One region of the Geobacillus sp. FSL K6-3411 genome, then DNA from elsewhere that is predicted to be linked to it. Evidence: predicted binding sites of a transcription regulator. Region 1 holds the regulator's gene; each other region holds the start of a gene.
What was found. Region 1 encodes CtsR, which represses protease genes until heat stress. Its sites were predicted from a motif close to ATGGTCAATAAAGGTCAAACA; they were not measured.
Positions count from the first base shown of each region.

Region 2: a site for CtsR is predicted at 1,451-1,471, ahead of NSQ22_RS05090 (ATP-dependent Clp protease ATP-binding subunit). Genes of this name have one in related genera too.
Region 3: a site for CtsR is predicted at 1,742-1,762, ahead of clpB (ATP-dependent chaperone ClpB). Genes of this name have one in related genera too.

Region 1 covers NZ_CP150187.1:92,204-98,962, forward strand. Annotated here, with positions in the region: rRNA gene NSQ22_RS00500 (23S ribosomal RNA) at 1-1,064, shown strand, start outside; rRNA gene rrf (5S ribosomal RNA) at 1,164-1,280, shown strand; gene ctsR (transcriptional regulator CtsR) at 1,566-2,027, shown strand; gene NSQ22_RS00515 (UvrB/UvrC motif-containing protein) at 2,042-2,590, shown strand; gene NSQ22_RS00520 (protein arginine kinase) at 2,595-3,686, shown strand; gene clpC (ATP-dependent protease ATP-binding subunit ClpC) at 3,683-6,118, shown strand; gene radA (DNA repair protein RadA) at 6,193-6,759, shown strand, end outside.
Region 2 covers NZ_CP150187.1:1,000,486-1,007,244, forward strand. Annotated here, with positions in the region: gene NSQ22_RS05090 (ATP-dependent Clp protease ATP-binding subunit) at 1-1,389, opposite strand, end outside; gene NSQ22_RS05095 (FixH family protein) at 1,674-2,417, shown strand; gene NSQ22_RS05100 (membrane protein) at 2,529-3,566, shown strand; gene NSQ22_RS05105 (hypothetical protein) at 3,645-3,833, shown strand; gene NSQ22_RS05110 (spore germination protein) at 3,929-5,440, shown strand; gene NSQ22_RS05115 (Ger(x)C family spore germination protein) at 5,453-6,538, shown strand; gene NSQ22_RS05120 (GerAB/ArcD/ProY family transporter) at 6,565-6,759, shown strand, end outside.
Region 3 covers NZ_CP150187.1:832,290-839,048, forward strand. Annotated here, with positions in the region: gene NSQ22_RS04205 (carbamoyl phosphate synthase large subunit) at 1-339, shown strand, start outside; gene argF (ornithine carbamoyltransferase) at 336-1,274, shown strand; gene NSQ22_RS04215 (YjzC family protein) at 1,488-1,667, shown strand; gene clpB (ATP-dependent chaperone ClpB) at 1,774-4,359, shown strand; gene NSQ22_RS04225 (TetR/AcrR family transcriptional regulator) at 4,537-5,109, shown strand; gene NSQ22_RS04230 (MMPL family transporter) at 5,199-6,759, shown strand, end outside.

The sequences.
Region 1 (6,759 bases):
CCGGTGCTGGAAGGTTAAGGGGAGCGCTTAGCGCAAGCGAAGGTGCGAACCGAAGCCCCAGTAAACGGCGGCCGTAACTATAACGGTCCTAAGGTAGCGAAATTCCTTGTCGGGTAAGTTCCGACCCGCACGAAAGGTGTAACGACTTGGGCACTGTCTCAACGAGAGACCCGGTGAAATTATACTACCTGTGAAGATGCAGGTTACCCGCGACAGGACGGAAAGACCCCGTGGAGCTTTACTGCAGCCTGATATGGAATTTTGGTATCGCTTGTACAGGATAGGTGGGAGCCAGGGAAGCCGGAGCGCCAGCTTCGGTGGAGGCGTCGGTGGGATACCACCCTGGCGGTATTGAAATTCTAACCCGCACCCCTTATCGGGGTGGGAGACAGTGTCAGGTGGGCAGTTTGACTGGGGCGGTCGCCTCCCAAAAGGTAACGGAGGCGCCCAAAGGTTCCCTCAGAATGGTTGGAAATCATTCGGAGAGTGCAAAGGCACAAGGGAGCTTGACTGCGAGACGGACAGGTCGAGCAGGGACGAAAGTCGGGCTTAGTGATCCGGTGGTTCCGCATGGAAGGGCCATCGCTCAACGGATAAAAGCTACCCCGGGGATAACAGGCTGATCTCCCCCAAGAGTCCACATCGACGGGGAGGTTTGGCACCTCGATGTCGGCTCATCGCATCCTGGGGCTGTAGTCGGTCCCAAGGGTTGGGCTGTTCGCCCATTAAAGCGGTACGCGAGCTGGGTTCAGAACGTCGTGAGACAGTTCGGTCCCTATCCGTCGTGGGCGTAGGAAATTTGAGAGGAGCTGTCCTTAGTACGAGAGGACCGGGATGGACGCACCGCTGGTGTACCAGTTGTCCCGCCAGGGGCACCGCTGGGTAGCTATGTGCGGAAGGGATAAGCGCTGAAAGCATCTAAGCGTGAAGCCCCCCTCAAGATGAGATTTCCCATCGCGTTAGGCGAGTAAGATCCCTCGAAGATGACGAGGTCGATAGGTCCGAGGTGGAAGCGTGGCGACACGTGGAGCTGACGGATACTAATCGATCGAGGGCTTAACCTAGAAAAGTGGCGGCCGGAGCTAGACAGTACGAAAAGCGGAGGCTTCTTCCCACTAAACGGTTATCTAGTTTTGAGGGAATGATCCCACAACTTCATATTGCCTAGTGGTGATAGCGGAGAGGAAACACCCGTTCCCATCCCGAACACGGAAGTTAAGCTCTCCAGCGCCGATGGTAGTTGGGGCCAGCGCCCCTGCAAGAGTAGGTCGCTGCTAGGCCAAACAAAAAGCACGTCTTTTTCATTAGGAAAAAAGGCGTGCTTTTTCGTTTATCAGCTGCCTGATGTTTCGTCAGCCAAAAAAACGGATATTCTATAGTTAGTTTGACTTCTCCGGTAACTCTTGCAATTTTTCGTAATACATTATATAGTAAAAACAAGGTCAAATATAGTCAAAGTCAACAAGAAGGCGATGATGCCGGTTTCTCCCTATAGGTCTTCTAGTACAAGATGGCAGCTGGTTTCATCGCTAAGCAGGTTGATTGTGAGGAAGGTGGGAGGTAGAGTGCCAAACATTTCCGACATTATTGAGCAATATTTAAAGCAAGTACTCAATATGAGCGACCAAGATATCGTTGAAATTAAACGGAGCGAGATTGCGAATAAATTTCAATGTGTCCCATCGCAAATTAACTATGTCATTAATACGAGGTTTACTCTTGAGAGAGGGTATATCGTCGAGAGTAAGCGCGGTGGCGGCGGGTATATCCGCATTATGAAAGTGAAGACGAAAAGTGAGGCTCATCTTATTGACCAACTGCTTGAGCTCGTTGGCCATCGCATTAGCCAATCGAATGCTGAAGATGTAGTAAAACGTCTTGTTGAAGAAAAGGTAATTTCGGAGCGGGAAGCGAAAATAATGTTAAGCGTGATGGATCGCTCTGTCTTATACATTGGCTTGCCTGAGCGTGATGAATTGCGGGCGCGCATGTTAAAGGCGATGTTGACGTCGCTGAAGTATAAGTAGGGGAGGGGGAAGCGTTGATTTGCCAAGAATGCAAGCAGCGACCAGCAACGATGCACTTTACGAAAATTGTCAACGGTGAAAAAACGGAATTCCATCTTTGTGAACAATGCTCCAAAGAGCATGGCCACATGTTTATGCTCTACGGTAATGATGACTTTTCGCTCAATAACTTGTTAGCAGGACTGCTCAATTTTCAAGCTCCAATGAAAGAGATGACGGCCAATGCGTTTCCAAATCCCGATTTGCTTCAATGTGAGACATGCAAAATGACGTATCATCAGTTCACGCAAATCGGACGATTCGGCTGCGCTGACTGTTACCGGACGTTTGCCCGCTACTTGCCGCCGATTTTGAAACGGCTTCATAGCGGAAATAACGCCCATTCAGGGAAAATTCCGAAGCGGAAAGGCGGCGTTCTCCATTTACGCAAGCAACTTGCTGTGCTGAAGCAAAAGCTCCAAGAGCTAGTCGCCCGTGAGGAATTTGAACGGGCAGCCGAAGTGCGCGACCAAATCCGCTCTTTAGAGGATGAACTTCGCCAACGCGGAGAGGGGGATATGTAGCGGTATGTCGTTTGAGAAGTTTTTCAATACGGCGGTCAGCGCTTGGATGAGCCAAGAAGGACCCGATTCGGACATTGTTTTGAGCAGTCGCATCCGGTTAGCTCGCAATATTGTTGATTTCCGCTTTCCAACGCTGTTTAGCAGCGAGGAGGCAATGCAAATCGTTGCTCTGTTTGAGCGGACGTTTGCCTACCGTTCATACGGGGGGGCAGGCCGTTTTGAGCTGTTGAAAATGTCGGAGCTTCAACCGATTGAAAAACGGGTATTAGTAGAAAAGCACTTAATTAGCCCACATTTGGCGGAAGACTCTCCATTTGGTGCCTGTCTGCTCTCAGAAAATGAGGAAATTAGCATTATGATCAATGAAGAGGATCATATCCGCATCCAATGCTTATTTCCAGGGCTGCAGCTTGCTGAGGCGCTTGAGGCGGCGAGCGAATTGGACGACTGGATTGAAGGACATGTCAACTATGCTTTCGATGAGCGGCTTGGTTACTTAACAAGTTGCCCTACAAATGTTGGGACAGGACTTCGGGCGTCTGTGATGATGCATCTTCCGGCGCTCGTATTGACTCAACAGATCAACCGCATTATCCCTGCCATCAATCAGCTCGGGCTTGTCGTCCGTGGGACATACGGGGAAGGAAGCGAGGCGTTGGGTAATATTTTCCAGATTTCTAACCAGCTCACGCTTGGAAAGTCGGAGGAGGACATTATCGCTGATTTGCATACGATCGTCCAACAGCTGATTGCCCAAGAAAGAGCGGCCCGTCAGGCATTAGTGAAAACTTTGGGCATACAATTAGAAGACAAGGTGTTCCGCTCATACGGCATATTGGCTAACTGCCGCGTCATCGAGTCGAAAGAAGCGGCGCAATGTTTGTCAGATGTGCGTTTAGGGATCGATTTAGGATATATCAAAAACGTCTCGCGCAACATCTTAAATGAGCTAATGATTTTGACGCAGCCAGGTTTTTTACAGCAATATGCTGGTGGGGCACTCCGCCCCGAGGAACGGGATGTCCGCCGGGCGGCATTAATTCGGGAACGCTTAAAGATGGAAGAACGAAGAAAGATGGAGGGTGATGAACGATGATGTTCGGCAGATTTACGGAACGGGCGCAAAAGGTATTGGCGTTGGCACAGGAAGAAGCCATTCGCCTTGGCCATAACAATATTGGCACAGAGCACATTTTGCTCGGGTTGATCCGCGAAGGAGAAGGAATCGCCGCTAAAGCGCTTATGGCGCTTGGCCTTGGTCCAGATAAAATTCAGAAAGAAGTGGAATCGCTCATTGGCCGCGGGAACGAGGTATCACATACGATTCACTACACACCGCGGGCGAAGAAAGTGATCGAGCTGTCAATGGATGAAGCGCGGAAGCTCGGTCATTCGTACGTCGGCACGGAACATATTTTGCTTGGATTGATCCGCGAGGGCGAAGGAGTGGCCGCCCGCGTGTTAAACAACTTAGGGGTGAGCTTGAACAAGGCGCGCCAACAAGTATTGCAGCTGCTCGGCAGCAATGAATCAGTATCGGGCCATGGTGGTGGAGGTGCCTCGCATGTAAACACGCCGACGCTTGACAGCCTCGCCCGTGATTTAACGGCGATCGCCCGTGAAGGGCGGCTTGATCCGGTCATTGGCCGGAGCAAAGAAATCCAGCGCGTTATTGAAGTGTTGAGCCGACGGACGAAAAACAACCCGGTGCTGATCGGTGAACCGGGTGTCGGGAAAACAGCGATCGCCGAAGGATTGGCTCAACAAATTGTCAATAACGAGGTGCCGGAAACGTTGCGCGACAAGCGGGTCATGACGCTCGATATGGGTACAGTTGTGGCCGGGACGAAATACCGTGGCGAGTTTGAGGATCGGTTGAAAAAAGTGATGGATGAGATTCGCCAAGCAGGCAACATCATTTTGTTCATCGATGAGCTCCATACGCTAATCGGCGCTGGCGGAGCCGAAGGAGCGATCGATGCATCGAACATTTTAAAACCAGCGTTGGCACGTGGCGAACTGCAATGCATTGGAGCGACGACGCTTGATGAGTATCGGAAATATATCGAGAAAGATGCCGCGCTTGAGCGCCGTTTCCAGCCGATTCATGTCGATGAGCCAACTGTGGAAGAATCGATCCAAATTTTAAAAGGGCTGCGCGACCGTTATGAAGCGCACCATCGCGTCTCGATTTCCGATGAGGCGATCGTGCAGGCGGTCAAACTGTCGGACCGTTACATTACCGACCGTTTTCTGCCGGATAAAGCGATCGACTTAATTGATGAAGCTTGCTCAAAAGTGCGCCTCCGCTCGTTCACGGCGCCGCCGAAACTGAAAGAGCTGGAGCAAAAGCTCGAGGAAGTGCGGAAAGAAAAAGACGCGGCCGTACAAAGCCAAGAGTTTGAAAAAGCAGCCTCGTTGCGTGATATGGAACAACGGTTGCGCGAAGAGCTCGAGGAAACAAAACGGGCATGGAAAGAAAAGCAAGGTCAAGAAAATTCTGAGGTGACAGTTGAAGATATTGCTGCAGTTGTCTCAAGTTGGACCGGCATTCCGGTATCGAAACTCGCTGAGACGGAAACGGAGCGGTTGCTCAAGCTTGAAGAAATTTTGCATGCGCGCGTTGTCGGCCAAGACGAGGCGGTCAAAGCGGTTGCAAAAGCCGTGCGCCGTGCCCGGGCCGGTTTGAAAGACCCGAAACGCCCGATCGGTTCGTTTATTTTCCTCGGTCCGACAGGTGTCGGGAAAACAGAATTGGCCCGTGCATTGGCAGAAGCCATGTTTGGCGATGAAGACGCCCTGATCCGCATCGATATGTCCGAGTATATGGAAAAACACTCGACATCGCGGCTCATCGGTTCGCCGCCAGGGTATGTCGGCTACGAAGAAGGCGGCCAGCTGACAGAAAAAGTGCGTCGCAAGCCGTACTCGGTCGTTCTGTTGGATGAAATGGAAAAAGCGCACCCAGACGTATTTAACATTTTGCTGCAAGTATTAGAAGACGGGCGGTTGACTGACTCGAAAGGGCGGACAGTCGACTTCCGCAATACGATTATCATTATGACGTCCAATGTTGGTGCTGATGCGCTGAAACGGAACAAGTACGTCGGCTTTAATATTCAAGATGGGAACCAACAATATAAGGACATGAAAAGCAAAGTGATGGATGAACTGAAAAAAGCGTTCCGTCCGGAGTTTTTGAACCGGATCGACGAAATCATCGTCTTCCATTCACTTGAAAAAGACCATCTGAAACAAATTGTCCGCTTGATGGCTGATACGCTTGTGAAGCGGCTGAAGGAACAAGATATCGATCTTGAACTGACTGAAGCAGCGATTGAGAAAATTGCTGCCGAAGGGTTTGATCTGGAATACGGTGCCCGTCCGCTGCGCCGCGCCTTGCAAAAACATATTGAAGACCGTTTGTCCGAAGAATTATTAAAAGGCACGATCGCCAAAGGTCAAAAAGTTGCTGTCGATGTGAAAGATGGAGAATTTGTCGTGTTGTCGAAACAGGCGGTCGTGTAAAGGAAAAAGGTATGCGGCAGCTTGCTGCCCATACCTTATTTTATATGGAACATGTTGCAGAAAGGGTTAGACGGATGGCGAAAAAGAAAACAAAATTTGTTTGCCAAGAATGCGGGTATGAATCAGCGAAATGGCTCGGTCGTTGCCCGGGCTGCCAAACGTGGAACTCGTTCGTTGAAGAAATCGAGCGGACAAAACCGGCTGTGCGCGGGGCGTTTCTTCATTCGGAACCATCGGGGCCAGCCAAACCAATTCCGATTACGGCTGTTACGGCAGCACAAGAGCCACGCATTGAAACGAAAAGTGTGGAGCTCAATCGGGTGCTTGGCGGAGGAATCGTCAAAGGATCGCTCGTCTTAATCGGCGGTGATCCGGGTATTGGCAAATCGACGTTATTGCTGCAGACATCGGCACAGCTCGCTGCGGCCGGACATACGGTATTGTATATATCCGGTGAAGAGTCGGTGAAGCAAGTGAAGCTGCGCGCTGGGCGTCTTCACGCTGAGTCTCATCAACTGTATGTGTTAGCAGAGGCGGATTTGGAATACATTGTAACAGCAATTGAAACGATTCAGCCTGCTTGTGTGATTGTCGATTCCATTCAGACGATGTACCGAACGGATATTACATCGGCGCCGGGC
Region 2 (6,759 bases), 910 kb from region 1:
CCCGACGCCGGTCGGACCGACGAACAAGAACGAACCGACTGGGCGGTGTTTCGCTTTCAAGCCGGCGCGGCTGCGACGAATCGCTTTGGCGACTTTTTTCACTGCTTCTGCTTGGCCGATCACTTTTTTCGCCAAATTGTCTTCAAGATGTTTCATTTTTTCTTTTTCATCAGCTTGCAGCTTGCCGACCGGGATGCCTGTTTTGTCAGCGATGATCCGCTCGATGTCGGCGACATCCACAACAGGGTGCTCTTGGGTGACGCCTTGTTCGAGTTGTTTCTCAAGCTTCAGCTCTTCATCGCGCAGTTTTGCCGCCAGTTCATAGTTTTCTTCTTTAGCTGCTTGATCCTTTTCTTTCGCGATTTGCATCAACCGCTCTTGCAATTGTTTCTCATCGGTCGGTCCGAGACGCAAGTTCGCTTTCGAGCCGGCTTCATCAAGCAAATCGATCGCCTTATCCGGGAGGAAGCGGTCTTGGATATAGCGGTGCGCAAGTTTGACGCACGCTTCGATCGCTTCATCCGTATAGCGGACATGATGGAATTGTTCGTATTTTGGCTGGATGCCTCTTAAGATGGCAATTGCTTCGTCAACGGTCGGCTCGTGGACGATGACCGGTTGGAAACGGCGCTCAAGGGCGGCGTCTTTTTCAATTTGCCGGTATTCTTTCAATGTTGTCGCCCCGACGACTTGCAGCTCACCACGGGCGAGCGCCGGCTTCAAAATGTTGCCGGCGTCCATCGACCCTTCGGCAGCGCCGGCACCGACGAGCAGATGAATTTCGTCGATGAACAAGATGATGTTTTTCCGCTCTTGCAGTTCGGTGATGAGCCGTTTCATCCGCTCTTCAAATTGACCGCGGATGCCGGTGTTGGCGACGAGCGATGCAACATCAAGCAAGTACACTTCTTTGTTCAACAGTTTTTCTGGCACTTGCCCTTCGCCAATCTTCAGAGCAAGCCCTTCGACGATGGCTGTTTTTCCGACGCCCGGCTCTCCGATCAAAACCGGGTTGTTTTTGTTGCGGCGGTTTAAAATTTCAATGACACGTGCGATTTCTTTGTCGCGGCCGATGACTGGGTCAATCAAGCCCGCCTTAGCCATTTGTGTCAAGTTGCGGCCGAATTGATCCAAAAATCCACCGCCGTGGCGCTGCGGACGTTTGGCTGCTGTTTCTGGTCCGACTGCTTGAGCGTTGGCCGTCGCAAAGTGGTCGGTGAACCAGTCATCGAATGAAAACGGCGAAAAGCCGAAGTTTATCGGAATCGACAATTGTTGTTTTTGCTTTTCATAGCATGTATGGCAAAGATGAAGTTGTTTTTTCTCACCGTTCCATTGTAAGTTGACAAACACTGTTGCTTCCCGTTGTTGGCATGCTTGACAACGCATAAGGCATACCTCCTTTTTTACGGTTTGACTTTGACTTTCTTTGACTTTCTGATTTTATTATACTTTGACCTTTTTTGACTTTCAAGTATTTTTTACAAAAAAATTGTTATCATGATGAAATGTTTTTGAAAAAATGGTGAATACTAATGTAGGTGCGATAAAACTATGATAAAGTGAAAAACAGAAAAAAGTAGAAGGTGCTTGTGGCTGGCGCTTGCAGCGGGGGAGATGGGGAGACCTGTTTATACTATTTATAAAGCTATGAAAGAAGGAGAAGGATGAGAATGAGAAGACGTCTGTTTTTCGTGATGGTCGCGGTGCTTACCGCTATCATCATCGCAGCTTGCTCGAACAACAACGAACAAGCGGAAACGCCGGCGATGCTTGAAGTGAAAATGGATGTGCCGGATCACATCGATGTGAACAAGCCGACGAAGCTCGCCTGTGTGGTGACATATGGCGGCGAAAAAGTCGAGGATGCAAGCGAAGTGAAATTTGAAGTATGGAAACATGGGAATGGCGATCGGGAAATGCTGGAAGCGAAGCATGATGGCAATGGGCGTTATTCGGTGACGAAAACGTTCACGGAAGCGGGAACGTATTCTGTTGTTGCCCATGTGACAGCTCGTGACATGCATAATATGCCGAAACAAGATATCGTGGTTGGGAATCCGGAACAGGCCTCAGCTGCAGGGTCAAGCTCTGATGATCAAGCAAATAAGGAAGAAGGCCATCATCACGGCAGTGATGTTTCCATGTCATTATCTTCCCATTCGTTCGAAGCTGGAAAGCCGGTGACGTTAGGGGTTCGGATCACGAAAGATGGAAAGGCGCTCACGAACGCCACCGTTCGTTTTGAAATTTGGCAGGCGGAGAATAAGCACGAATTTATCGATGCGAGCGAAAAAGGAAATGGCGAATATGAGGCAGTGGCCACGTTTGCGAACAAAGGGACGTACTCGGTAAAAGTGCACGTCGAAGCAAGCGCACTGCATGAACATCAAGTGAAACAAGTGACCGTCAACTGATGAAGGATGCCAAAGAAAGGCATCCTTTTTTCTTCCCTTTCGTCTTTCTTGTCCACGTTAGACATATATATAGCAATAAACAGCGGACAAGAGAGAAGGAGAGGGCAGACAATGCATGGGAAGGAATGGTTGGAGGCTTGGCAAATCGCCGCTGTCTATATCGGTACGGTCATTGGTGCGGGGTTTGCGACCGGCCGGGAAATTATCGAATTTTTCACCCAGTACGGAGCAGTAGGGACAGTCGGTGTAGCCGTGAGTGGCCTCTTGTTTACATGGGGCGGCATGCGCCTGATGGTGATGGCACGCCGTATCGGGGCGTCATCGTACGATGAACTGAACCGGTATTTATTCGGGAGGATGGTAAGTCCGTTCGTGACGCTTGTCATGACGGTCATGCTCGCTGGGGTGACGGCGGTGATGATCGCCGGAGCGGGGGCGGTGTTTGAAGAACAGCTTGGCTGGGCGCGGCAGACAGGTGTTGCGCTGACCCTCGTTTTGGCGTTTGTCATTATGTTATTTGACCGCAAAGGCCTATTTGGCATCAATGTGTTTGTGGTGCCGATGATCATGTTGTTCAGTGTGGTCGTCTTCATTAAGACGGTGATGGCCGGGGAGCTGTGCCGCCCGGACATGGTAGCGGCGGACTATTCTTTGAAGGCGGTATTGTCGCCGTTTTCGTATGCGGCGTTTAATTTGGCAATGGCTCAAGCCGTACTCGTCCCTGTCGCCTGTGAGGCAACAAACGAACGGGCGGTAAAGAGGGGGGCGCTTTTAGGCGGGATCGTGCTGACCGTTTTGTTGCTGCTGAATCATACGGTGCTGTTGTCGTTTCCGCACAAGAACGGGTATGATATTCCAATGGCAGAGGTCGTCCATACGTTTTTTGCCGTTTTGTATTGGTTTTATGTTTTTGTCATTTACGGAGAAATTTTTACATCGATTATTGGCGGTCTATTCGGACTTGAACGGCAAGTGCGCATTTGGGTGCCGCTCCGCGGAAAATGGCTTGCCGTATTGCTTGTCTCACTATTTATGGCTGTGAGTCCGTTTCGCTACGGGGAGCTGCTGTCGTTTATTTATCCGCTATTTGGCTATATCAGTCTCGTCTTGTTATGGCTTCTTTGGCGACGGCAGCTGCCGCGTCAATAAATAAGCCCTTTCGTCTCCGGCGATTCCCTGTTTCAGGGGGGGAGGTGAAAGGGCCTCAATTTTTTAGCAACGCTCTTTTTGAAAAAAGAGATTGGCGTGTTGATTGGAAAATCTCTCATCAACGCAACGTCATGGGCGAAAGCGGGCGATCATCGTTTCCAAATCGCGCGACGCCGCAGTGTTTCCGCTGTTTCCATCACTTTTTTCAATGCCTGTCTCGCCCGTCGTCGTTTCGCCAGCTCACTCGTTTGTGGATTCCCCTTTTAGAATATTCTGTCTAATCAATGAGGAATGTGAGGAATGCATAAAAATGTTCTCACATTGGAAGACTATGCCGTAAACGGAAAGGCGAGGGGATAGCCGTGAGCTTTTTATCATTTTTCAAAAAGAAAAAGCATCCGTCACAGCTAACAATGCCGCAATTATGGGAAAAGCTCCGGCGATCCAGTGATTTTGTCGAAGTGTCGTTTGTGGTTGGACGCAAGGAGCTATCGGTTTACTATTTTGATTCGCTCGTAGACCCGAAAGTGCTGCAGGAAAATATTCTTTGTCATCTGCAAAATGATCTTTCTCGCCGTCCGGATGTTCAGTTGGAAGATTTACAGCAAATCGTTCCGATTCAACGCATTGAAGTGAGCGAGGATCCGGCGGCGATCGAGGAAAAAGTACTGAAAGGGTTTGTTGTCGTCAGCTTTCGAGAACAGCCGGGCAAGGCGGCGCTCATCAGTGCGGCGAACGAAAATCTAGGGCTGCGGGAAAACAACGATACGGAAAACGAATTTAGCGTCGTCGGACCGAAAGTCGGGTTTGTCGAAAATATCGGCACGAACTTGCATCTTCTCCGCCGACAAATCGTAACGCCGAATCTTGTGTTTCGTGAAATGATGATCGGCTCGGTGTCAAAAACGAAAGTTGTGATTGCCTATATTGACGGCGTGGCGAACCCGGAAACGATCCGAACGATGACACAGCGAATTGAAGCCATTGATTTTGACGTTGTGTTTGATAATGCGATCATCGATCAGATCATCGCCGATAATTCAAAGACGCCATTTCCGCTCTTCCTCTCCACCGAGCGAATCGACCGAGCTGTTTATGCGCTCGTATCAGGACAAGTCGCGGTGTTTTGCGACGGTTCACCGTATGCGATCATCGGCCCGTCCACGTTTTTTGATTTCTTTACTTCGCCGGAAGACTATTCTTTGCCGTGGGTGCTCGGCTCATTTTTCCGGCTTATCCGCTTTTTCGGTGTTATGTTTTCCATCTTGGCATCACCGGTTTATATCGCGGTATTGACGTACCATTATGAAATGATTCCGGAAGACTTGCTTGGTCCGATCATTTATTCGCGCTCGAACGTTCCGTTTCCGCCAGTGCTTGAAGTATTGTTTTTGGAGATTACGATTGAGCTGCTGCGCGAGGCAGGGGCGCGTCTGCCGACGAAAGTCGCACAGACGCTCGGTATCGTCGGCGGGATTGTTATCGGGCAGGCGACGGTGGATGCCGGGCTGGCGAGCACGATTTTGCTCATTGTCGTCGCTTTAGCGGCGCTCGCCTCGTTTACGACGCCAATTTTTAAAATGTCAAATTCGATTCGGTTTATCCGATTCCCGTTTATTTTGTTTGCCGCATGTTGGGGAGGGATCGGAATCGCCTTCGCCGTCTGCGGACTGCTTATTCATTTAGGGCGGCTTCAGTCGCTTGGTTATCCATACTTAGTGCCGTTTTATCCGTTGCGCGTGCGCAACTTCCGCGATACGTTCGTCCGCTCGCCATACAGTATGACAGCGGAGCGGCCGACGTTTTTCCGCCCGCAGTCGCGGTTTCGCTATGACCCGGAAAATGCTAAGCAAAAGCGCGATATTGATGAGTAAGGTGTGATGGGGATGAAACGTTGGCTCGCATGTTTGCTAGGGTTGCTGTTGCTTGGCGGCTGTGCGAAATCGCGGCCGATCGATCAAATTCAAATTATCCAACAGATGGGCTATGATTTTAAGGATGATCAATATATCGGCACCGCCGTCTACCCGACGTTTAAACAAGGGCCGATGACGAAACCGAATATGTTGACGACTTCATCACCCACCGTCTACGATTTAATCCCACGCTTGTCGGCGAAATCGGCGCTGCCGATCGAAGAAGGGCAGCTGCGGCTCATTTTATTCGGAAAGCAGTTTGCCGAACGGGGGATCGAACAAATTACTCATAGTCTTGCGCGCAATAACAAAGTTGGCAGTCATTTGTTCCTTGGTGTAGCGGAAGGAAGTGCGAAGGAGCTGTTAGACATTACGGCAAAAACGACATTGAGCGATACGTTGTATTTACCGAATCTCATTAAGCAAAATGAACAGTCAATGAACTTGCCAAAGACGAACTTACACTTGTTTTTGTACCGATATTTTTCTCCGGGAAGCGATCCGTTTTTACCCTATTTTGAAAAAAAGGGCGGGTTCGTCAAGTTAGAAGGAGTGGCGTTGTTTCGTGATGGCCGATATGTCGGACATGTGGATTTGCGGGATTCTTTTTTGATGAAAATTTTGTTAGGGGAAACGAAAAACGGCGTCTATCAGCTAAAGGTTGGGGAGCGTGGCAAACAAGGTGAAGATCGAGTGATGTTGCAAAATTTATGGGCGAAACCGACTTATAAATGGAGGCGGGATGGAGACCGTCATGTGCTGGATGTATTTGTTCACATTCATGCTTCGGTAAGAGATTATCCGTCATGGCTTGATGAACCGGGAGCCAATTTGTTTACCGATGTAAAAAAGAAAATGGAAAAAGAATTGGAACAAGATATGCGTCGGCTGTTTCACTATTTTCAGGAAAAACGCATTGATCCGATGGGCATCGGCGACTTTGTGCGCAGCGTCACGAGACGGTGGGATCGCGAATCGTTTTATCGTGAATATCCAGATTTAGATATTCGTCCACACGTGACGGTGGACATTATCCATACAGGAATTGGTGAATAAAACGGGGATCATGAGGAGGGATAACGATGAAACAAACGCTCGATGAACGATTTCTCATCTCCCCGTTTCTTGTTTTTTTTATCGTTCATGCAACCCAAGTCGGTGTCGGGATGCTTGGTTTTCAGCGGCCACTAATGGAAGATGCGGGGCAAGATGCTTGGATGGCTGTATTATTGGCTGGATTGGCTACGCACGTGCTCATTTGGCTGATGTATCGTCTG
Region 3 (6,759 bases), 740 kb from region 1:
TTGCAAAAGAAAGCGAATGCGAATGAGCTATATGTTATCGGCGACATCGACGCGGAGCTGGCGGCGGAGATTGAAACGAAACAGCTGAATATCGTTACGGATGTTTCATTTGCCGACTGGGTGAAACGCGACGGAGCGCTGGCAGTGATCGACTTGCGCAAGGAGGAAGGCGAGGCGCCGAAACGGATGGCTGCGTTGTCCCAACAATTACTCGTCTTCACGGAGCGTGAAACGCTCGATCTCTTTTTACAGGCGCTCACTGTAGGTCAGCTCGATGTACAGCCGATCAGCGGTTGGATTAAAAAGAAAAAACAGGCAGAACAGGCGGTGATCGCATGAATACAGTGATGTCATTAAAAGGGAGAGACTTTTTAACGCTTCTTGATTTTTCTACAGAAGAGATTTTTGACTTGCTGGCGTTAGCAGGCGACCTAAAAGCAAAGCAAAAAGCCGGCATGCCGTATACGCCGCTTGCCGGCAAAACGATGGCGATGATTTTTGAAAAACCATCGACGCGCACGCGCGTATCGTTTGAAGTCGGCATGATTCAACTTGGCGGCAGTGCGCTTTATTTAAACAGCAACGACTTGCAGCTCGGTCGCGGTGAAACGATCGCCGATACGGCTCGCGTCCTGTCGCAATACGTCGATGTCATTATGATCCGGACATTTGCCCACCAAAAAGTCGAAGAGTTGGCCGAATACGCATCGATTCCGGTCATCAATGGCTTGACGGACGACGATCATCCGTGCCAGGCACTGGCGGATTTGCTGACGATTTATGAAGTGAAGAAAACGTTCCAAGGTATCAAGCTCGCTTATGTCGGGGATGGCAACAATGTTGCCAACGCACTCTTGGCGGCTGCGGCGAAAGTCGGCATGGATGTGGCCATCGCTTGTCCACCGGGTTATGAGCCGAAGGCAGCTTATGTAGAAGCGGCGCGCCAAATCGGGGAAAAAACAGGCGCGGCGGTCACAGTGACGCACGACCCGCTCGAGGCGGTGGCGGGAGCGGATGCGATTTATACGGACGTCTGGACGAGCATGGGACAGGAGAGTGAGAGTGATGAGCGGCTGCAAGTATTTCAGCCATATCAAGTAAATGAAGCGCTCGTTAAAGCAGCGAAACCGGACTATATATTTTTGCATTGCTTACCAGCCCATCGCGGCGAGGAAGTGACGGCCGGTGTCATGGATGGTCCGAATTCGATGGTCTTTGAGCAGGCCGGCAATCGTCTTCATGCACAAAAAGCGATTTTAGTGTCGGTTTTATAATGGAAAGAACGGTGTCCTGCCAAGTGTGGTGGGACATCTTTTTTACTCGGGGCGGCGCAACTGATGATTTTCGGAGGTAATGGAACGATTACAGGCAAAGCAACCCACTGTGCTTGCTGTCTCCTGTCTAACAAGTCATCATTTTCCTTCTTATGAATCGCGGCGAAACGGGGAATGATAACAAATGCAATCGAAGCAAGGGGGATGAAACAAATGGGCCAACCGCGCCATTTTAAACCTGGGGATAAAGCTCCGAACAACGGTGTTTACATTGAAATCGGCGAAACAGGTGACAATGTAAAAAATCCGAAAAAGCTGAAACTAAAAGCCGGCGATACGTTCCCGGAAACGTCGAATCATAACCGGCATTGGACATATTTGCGCAAACCTTAATGTGCGAAAAAAGCCATTCCGTTTTGGAGTGGCTTTTGATTTGCCGTGCGCCGTGCAATCCGCTATAATGATTTATAGTCAAAGAAGGTCAAATGGAGGGAACGGCATGGACGCAAGCCGTTTGACAGAAAAACTGCAAGAAGCGCTCATGGCGGCGCAGTCGCTCGCCAAAGAACGCCATCATCAACAGCTTGATGTTGAGCATCTTCTGAGCGCGCTGCTTGAACAAGAAGGTGGCTTGGCGCCGCGGCTGCTGGAGCTTTCCGGTGCCGATCGGAACAAGGTAGTCGGTTTTCTAAACGAACAGCTTCGTCATAAGCCGGAAGTGCACGGGACGGAGGGGCAGCTATACATTGCCCCGGCGTTGGCGCGGCTGCTTGACGAAGCAGAAGCCGAAGCGAAACGAATGCAAGATGAATACGTGTCGGTCGAGCATGTGCTGCTCGCTTTGCCGTCCGGCGCCGAGCATATCGCCCGGCGTCTGGCGTCGTTTGGGTTGACACGTGAAGCGCTGTTGACAGCATTGACAAAAGTAAGGGGGAATCAACGCGTGACAAGTCCGCATCCGGAAGCGACGTATGAGGCGTTGACAAAATATGGGCGCGATTTAGTCGCCGAAGTGAAGGCGGGAAAAATCGACCCGGTGATTGGCCGTGACAGTGAAATTCGTCGCGTGATTCGCATTTTGTCACGGAAAACGAAAAACAATCCAGTGCTGATCGGCGAACCGGGCGTTGGGAAAACGGCCATTGTTGAAGGGCTCGCCCAGCGCATCGTCCGCAAAGACGTTCCGGAAGGGCTGAAAGACAAAACGATTTTCGCGCTTGATATGAGCGCGCTTGTTGCCGGGGCGAAGTTTCGCGGCGAATTTGAGGAGCGGCTGAAGGCGGTACTGAACGAAATCAAAAAAAGCGATGGCCGTATCATTTTGTTTATTGATGAGCTACATACGATTGTTGGTGCCGGTAAGGCAGAAGGGGCGATCGACGCCGGCAATATGTTGAAGCCGATGCTCGCCCGCGGCGAACTGCGCTGCATCGGGGCAACGACGCTGGATGAATATCGACAATATATTGAAAAAGACCCAGCGCTCGAGCGCCGTTTCCAGCAAGTGCTCGTCGAAGAGCCGAGCGTTGAAGATACGATTTCGATTTTGCGTGGATTAAAAGAACGGTACGAAGTGCACCATGGCGTGAAAATTCACGACCGTGCGCTCGTCGCGGCCGCAGTATTGTCTGACCGTTACATTTCCGACCGCTTTTTGCCTGATAAAGCGATTGATTTGGTCGATGAAGCGTGCGCAACGATCCGCACGGAAATGGAATCGATGCCGTCCGAGCTCGATGAGGTGATGCGCCGCGTCATGCAGCTTGAAATCGAAGAGGCTGCCTTAAGCAAAGAAACAGATGAGGCAAGTCGGACACGGCTTGAGGCGCTGCAAAATGAACTTGCTAACTTGCGCGAGAGAGCGAATGCCATGAAAGCAAAATGGCAACAAGAAAAAGAGGCGCTCGATCGTGTCCGCCGCGTGCGCGAGGAGCTCGAACGGGCCAAGCGCGAGCTTGAAGAAGCAGAAAACGACTACGATTTAAACAAAGCGGCTGAATTGCGCCATGGACGCATCCCGCAGCTTGAGAAACAACTGAAGCAGCTCGAGCAGGAAGCAAGCGGCCAAGGAGAAGGAAAGCTGTTGCGCGAGGAAGTGACGGAAGAAGAAATCGCCGAAATTGTTTCACGTTGGACTGGCATTCCACTCACCCGCCTTGTGGAAGGGGAAAGAGAGAAGCTGCTTCGTCTCCATGAATTGCTGCACGAGCGGGTCATCGGCCAAGACGAGGCGGTCGAACTTGTCGCTGATGCCGTCTTGCGGGCGCGAGCGGGCATTAAAGACCCGAATCGCCCGATCGGTTCGTTTCTTTTTCTCGGCCCGACCGGTGTCGGCAAAACAGAGCTCGCCAAAACGCTCGCCGAAGCGCTGTTTGACAGTGAAGAGCAGCTAATTCGTCTTGACATGTCCGAGTATATGGAAAAGCATGCCGTTTCCCGCCTGATCGGGGCGCCGCCTGGTTATGTCGGCTACGAGGAAGGCGGCCAGCTGACAGAGGCGGTGCGGCGCAAGCCATATTCCGTTTTGCTGCTTGATGAAATCGAAAAAGCGCACCCGGACGTGTTTAATCTTTTGCTGCAGCTGTTGGATGATGGACGGCTCACTGACTCGCAAGGACGGACCGTCGATTTTAAAAACACGGTCGTCATTATGACGTCTAACATCGGCTCGCCGCTCTTATTAGAAAGCCGCAACGGCGAAATCGAAGAAGAGACACGGAAACAGGTGCTTGATCAACTGCGCGCCCATTTCCGCCCCGAGTTTTTAAACCGGATCGATGATGTCGTCTTGTTTAAGCCGCTGTCAACGAATGAGGTCAAAGGCATCGTCGCTAAGTTTGCCCGCGAATTGTCGCGTCGTTTGGCCGATCGGCATATTGAGCTCGTGCTGACGGAAGAAGCGAAACAGCATATCGCCGAAGCCGGCTTTGATCCGGTATACGGCGCCCGCCCCTTGAAGCGGTTTATGCAAAAGCAGATTGAAACCCCGCTTGCCAAAGAGTTGATCGCCGGGCGGGTGAAAGATTACAGCACTGTCACGGTCGATGTCGAAAACGGCCAGCTTGTGATCCGTCCGTCCGCGTAAAAACGTTTTTAGGCGAAGGGGCTATATCACTGACGGGAGAGATGGTTTCTTTTGACGGCAACGAAAAATGGTGCGGCGGTCCAAAAGGTGTCCCGATATAGTGTTCGGGGCACCTTTCTTTTCTTTCACCGATCGTCAAGGGTATAATGAAAAGAAAAAAGAAAGGAGAGTGCTTGGTTGGCGCGGGAACGAAAAATTTCGCTGAATGAGCTGTTTGCCCAAACGAAACAACTTCTCCTTGAACACGGATATGAAGGATTTACGTTTGGCTTGCTGGCTGAACGGCTTGGAGTGGCGCGGAGTGCAATTTATAAATATTTTGAGAACAAAGAGGAATTGATTACTACATATATGGTAAATGAAATGGAAGAAGTGTTCATAAAATTAGAACATATACATGTGTATCCTACCTTTGATGAGCAATTTCGTTTTCTGCTCGATTTCATCTTATATCATAATGATCTTCATGAAATGATTTCGATTGGAAAACGAATTCCAGAAAACCATCCAAAAGTGCAGGAAAATAAACAGCGTCTCGCCCAGTTTCACAAGAGAATGTATGAAGAGCTAGAACATTTAATCAAACGGGGAAAACAGGAAGGGAAAATAAAGCCGCACCTTCCGAACCAAGTAATTCTTGGTTATATTTTTCAGTCAGTCTCTGTTCCTCATTTTCCCGGCATCTCTCTTGCTGAATGGGTGGAAAGCATTAGGGAGATCATTATGTACGGGGTCATGAATAGAAATTGACAGTTATGTCACTTTCCCATTATCATTAAGTTGTATTTAAAGTGACAAGTTTGTCACTTTTGTTGATCAAACGAAATGGAGGATGAGTAATGAATCGATGGCTGCAGACGGTGACAGACCGGGTAACGACGAAAAAAGGGATGTGGTGGACACTAGTCGTATGGTTTATTGTCACTGTTGTGTTGGCCGTTGCGGCGCCGAGTGTAAAAGATTATGAAGTATCGAGCATTGAATCACTGCCGGAAGATGTACAGTCGATGGTGGCGCAAAAGAAAATCGATCAATACTTTGCGAATAGCGACGGCATCCCTGCGATTTTTGTTTTTCGTTCTGATGACGAGCCGATTTCAACAGAAGAATTGCAGCGCTTGTTGGCCGATATTGAGAAAAACCACCAAGAAGCACTTGAACAGCTTGTTCCAATTGCTTCCCTCCCACCGCAAGCCGCAGCACGGTTTTTTGCTGAAGATGGGAAAATCGCGGTTGTTCCAGCGATTTATCAGTCTTCATTGGAATCGAAAGAAATTCGCACGATCAATGACGATATTCAGAAACTCGTCCATAGCGAAAGCGATGTAAAGCTTTATATTACTGGTCCGGCTGGCATCGCGGCGGATACGCTGGAATTGTTTTCGCGCGCCGATGTTGTGCTCATGCTCTCAACAGTTGGACTGATTCTAGTGCTGCTGATCATCATTTACCGCTCACCACTATTGGCGCTCATTCCGCTTGTTGTCGCTGCGTTTGTGTATGAAGTAGTCGTGCAGCTGCTCGGGCTGTTAGGGCGAGGAGGACTTGTCATCTCCAACCAAACGGTTTCGATTATGTCCATTTTGCTGTTCGCTGCGATTACGGATTACTCATTGTTTATCTTTTCCCGCTACCGGGAGGAGCTGAAACGGTACGAGAACAAGTGGGAGGCGATGAAGCAGGCGATGCGCGAGACCGGGCTGCCTGTCCTGTTTTCAGGGGGCACCGTATTGGCAGCGATGCTCGTGTTGTTTTTCGCCAAGCTAGGGGATTATCGAAATTTTGCCCCGACGTTTGCTCTCACGATGGCCATCATCATGATTGCTTCGGTCACGCTGATCCCGGCTTTGTTCACGTTGTTCGGACGTAAAGCGTTTTGGCCGAACATTCCGCGTGTCGGTGATGCCAAAGAGAAAGGAATGCGGACATTTTGGGAAAAAGTTGGTCGGTTTGTCGTTCGCAAGCCGCGTCTGACCGTGGCTCTCATCAGCTTGCTCCTTGTGGTGATGGCTGCTCATACGTCAGCATTGCGCTATGAGTATGATCTAATCAAATCATTCCCGGAAGATATGCCGTCGCGCCAAGGATACGAATTGCTCGAGAAGCATTTTGCAAAAGGAGAGTTGGCGCCAACAACGGTCTTGTTTGAGGGAAAAAATGCCTTGACGCCACAACAAATGAAAGAGTTGCAGGAACAACTCGAGAAACAGCCGCTTGTCAGTGAGGTGCGTCCGGCCGGCACAGCGGATGATGGACGTGTGGTCTCGTTTACACTTACATTTCGGGAAAACCCATACGATGTCAAAACGATTGATGCGTTAGAACGGATCATCGATCGGAAGGAAACGATCATCAAACAAAGCGGGCTTGATGGACGACTTTATTTCGCCGGAGAGACGG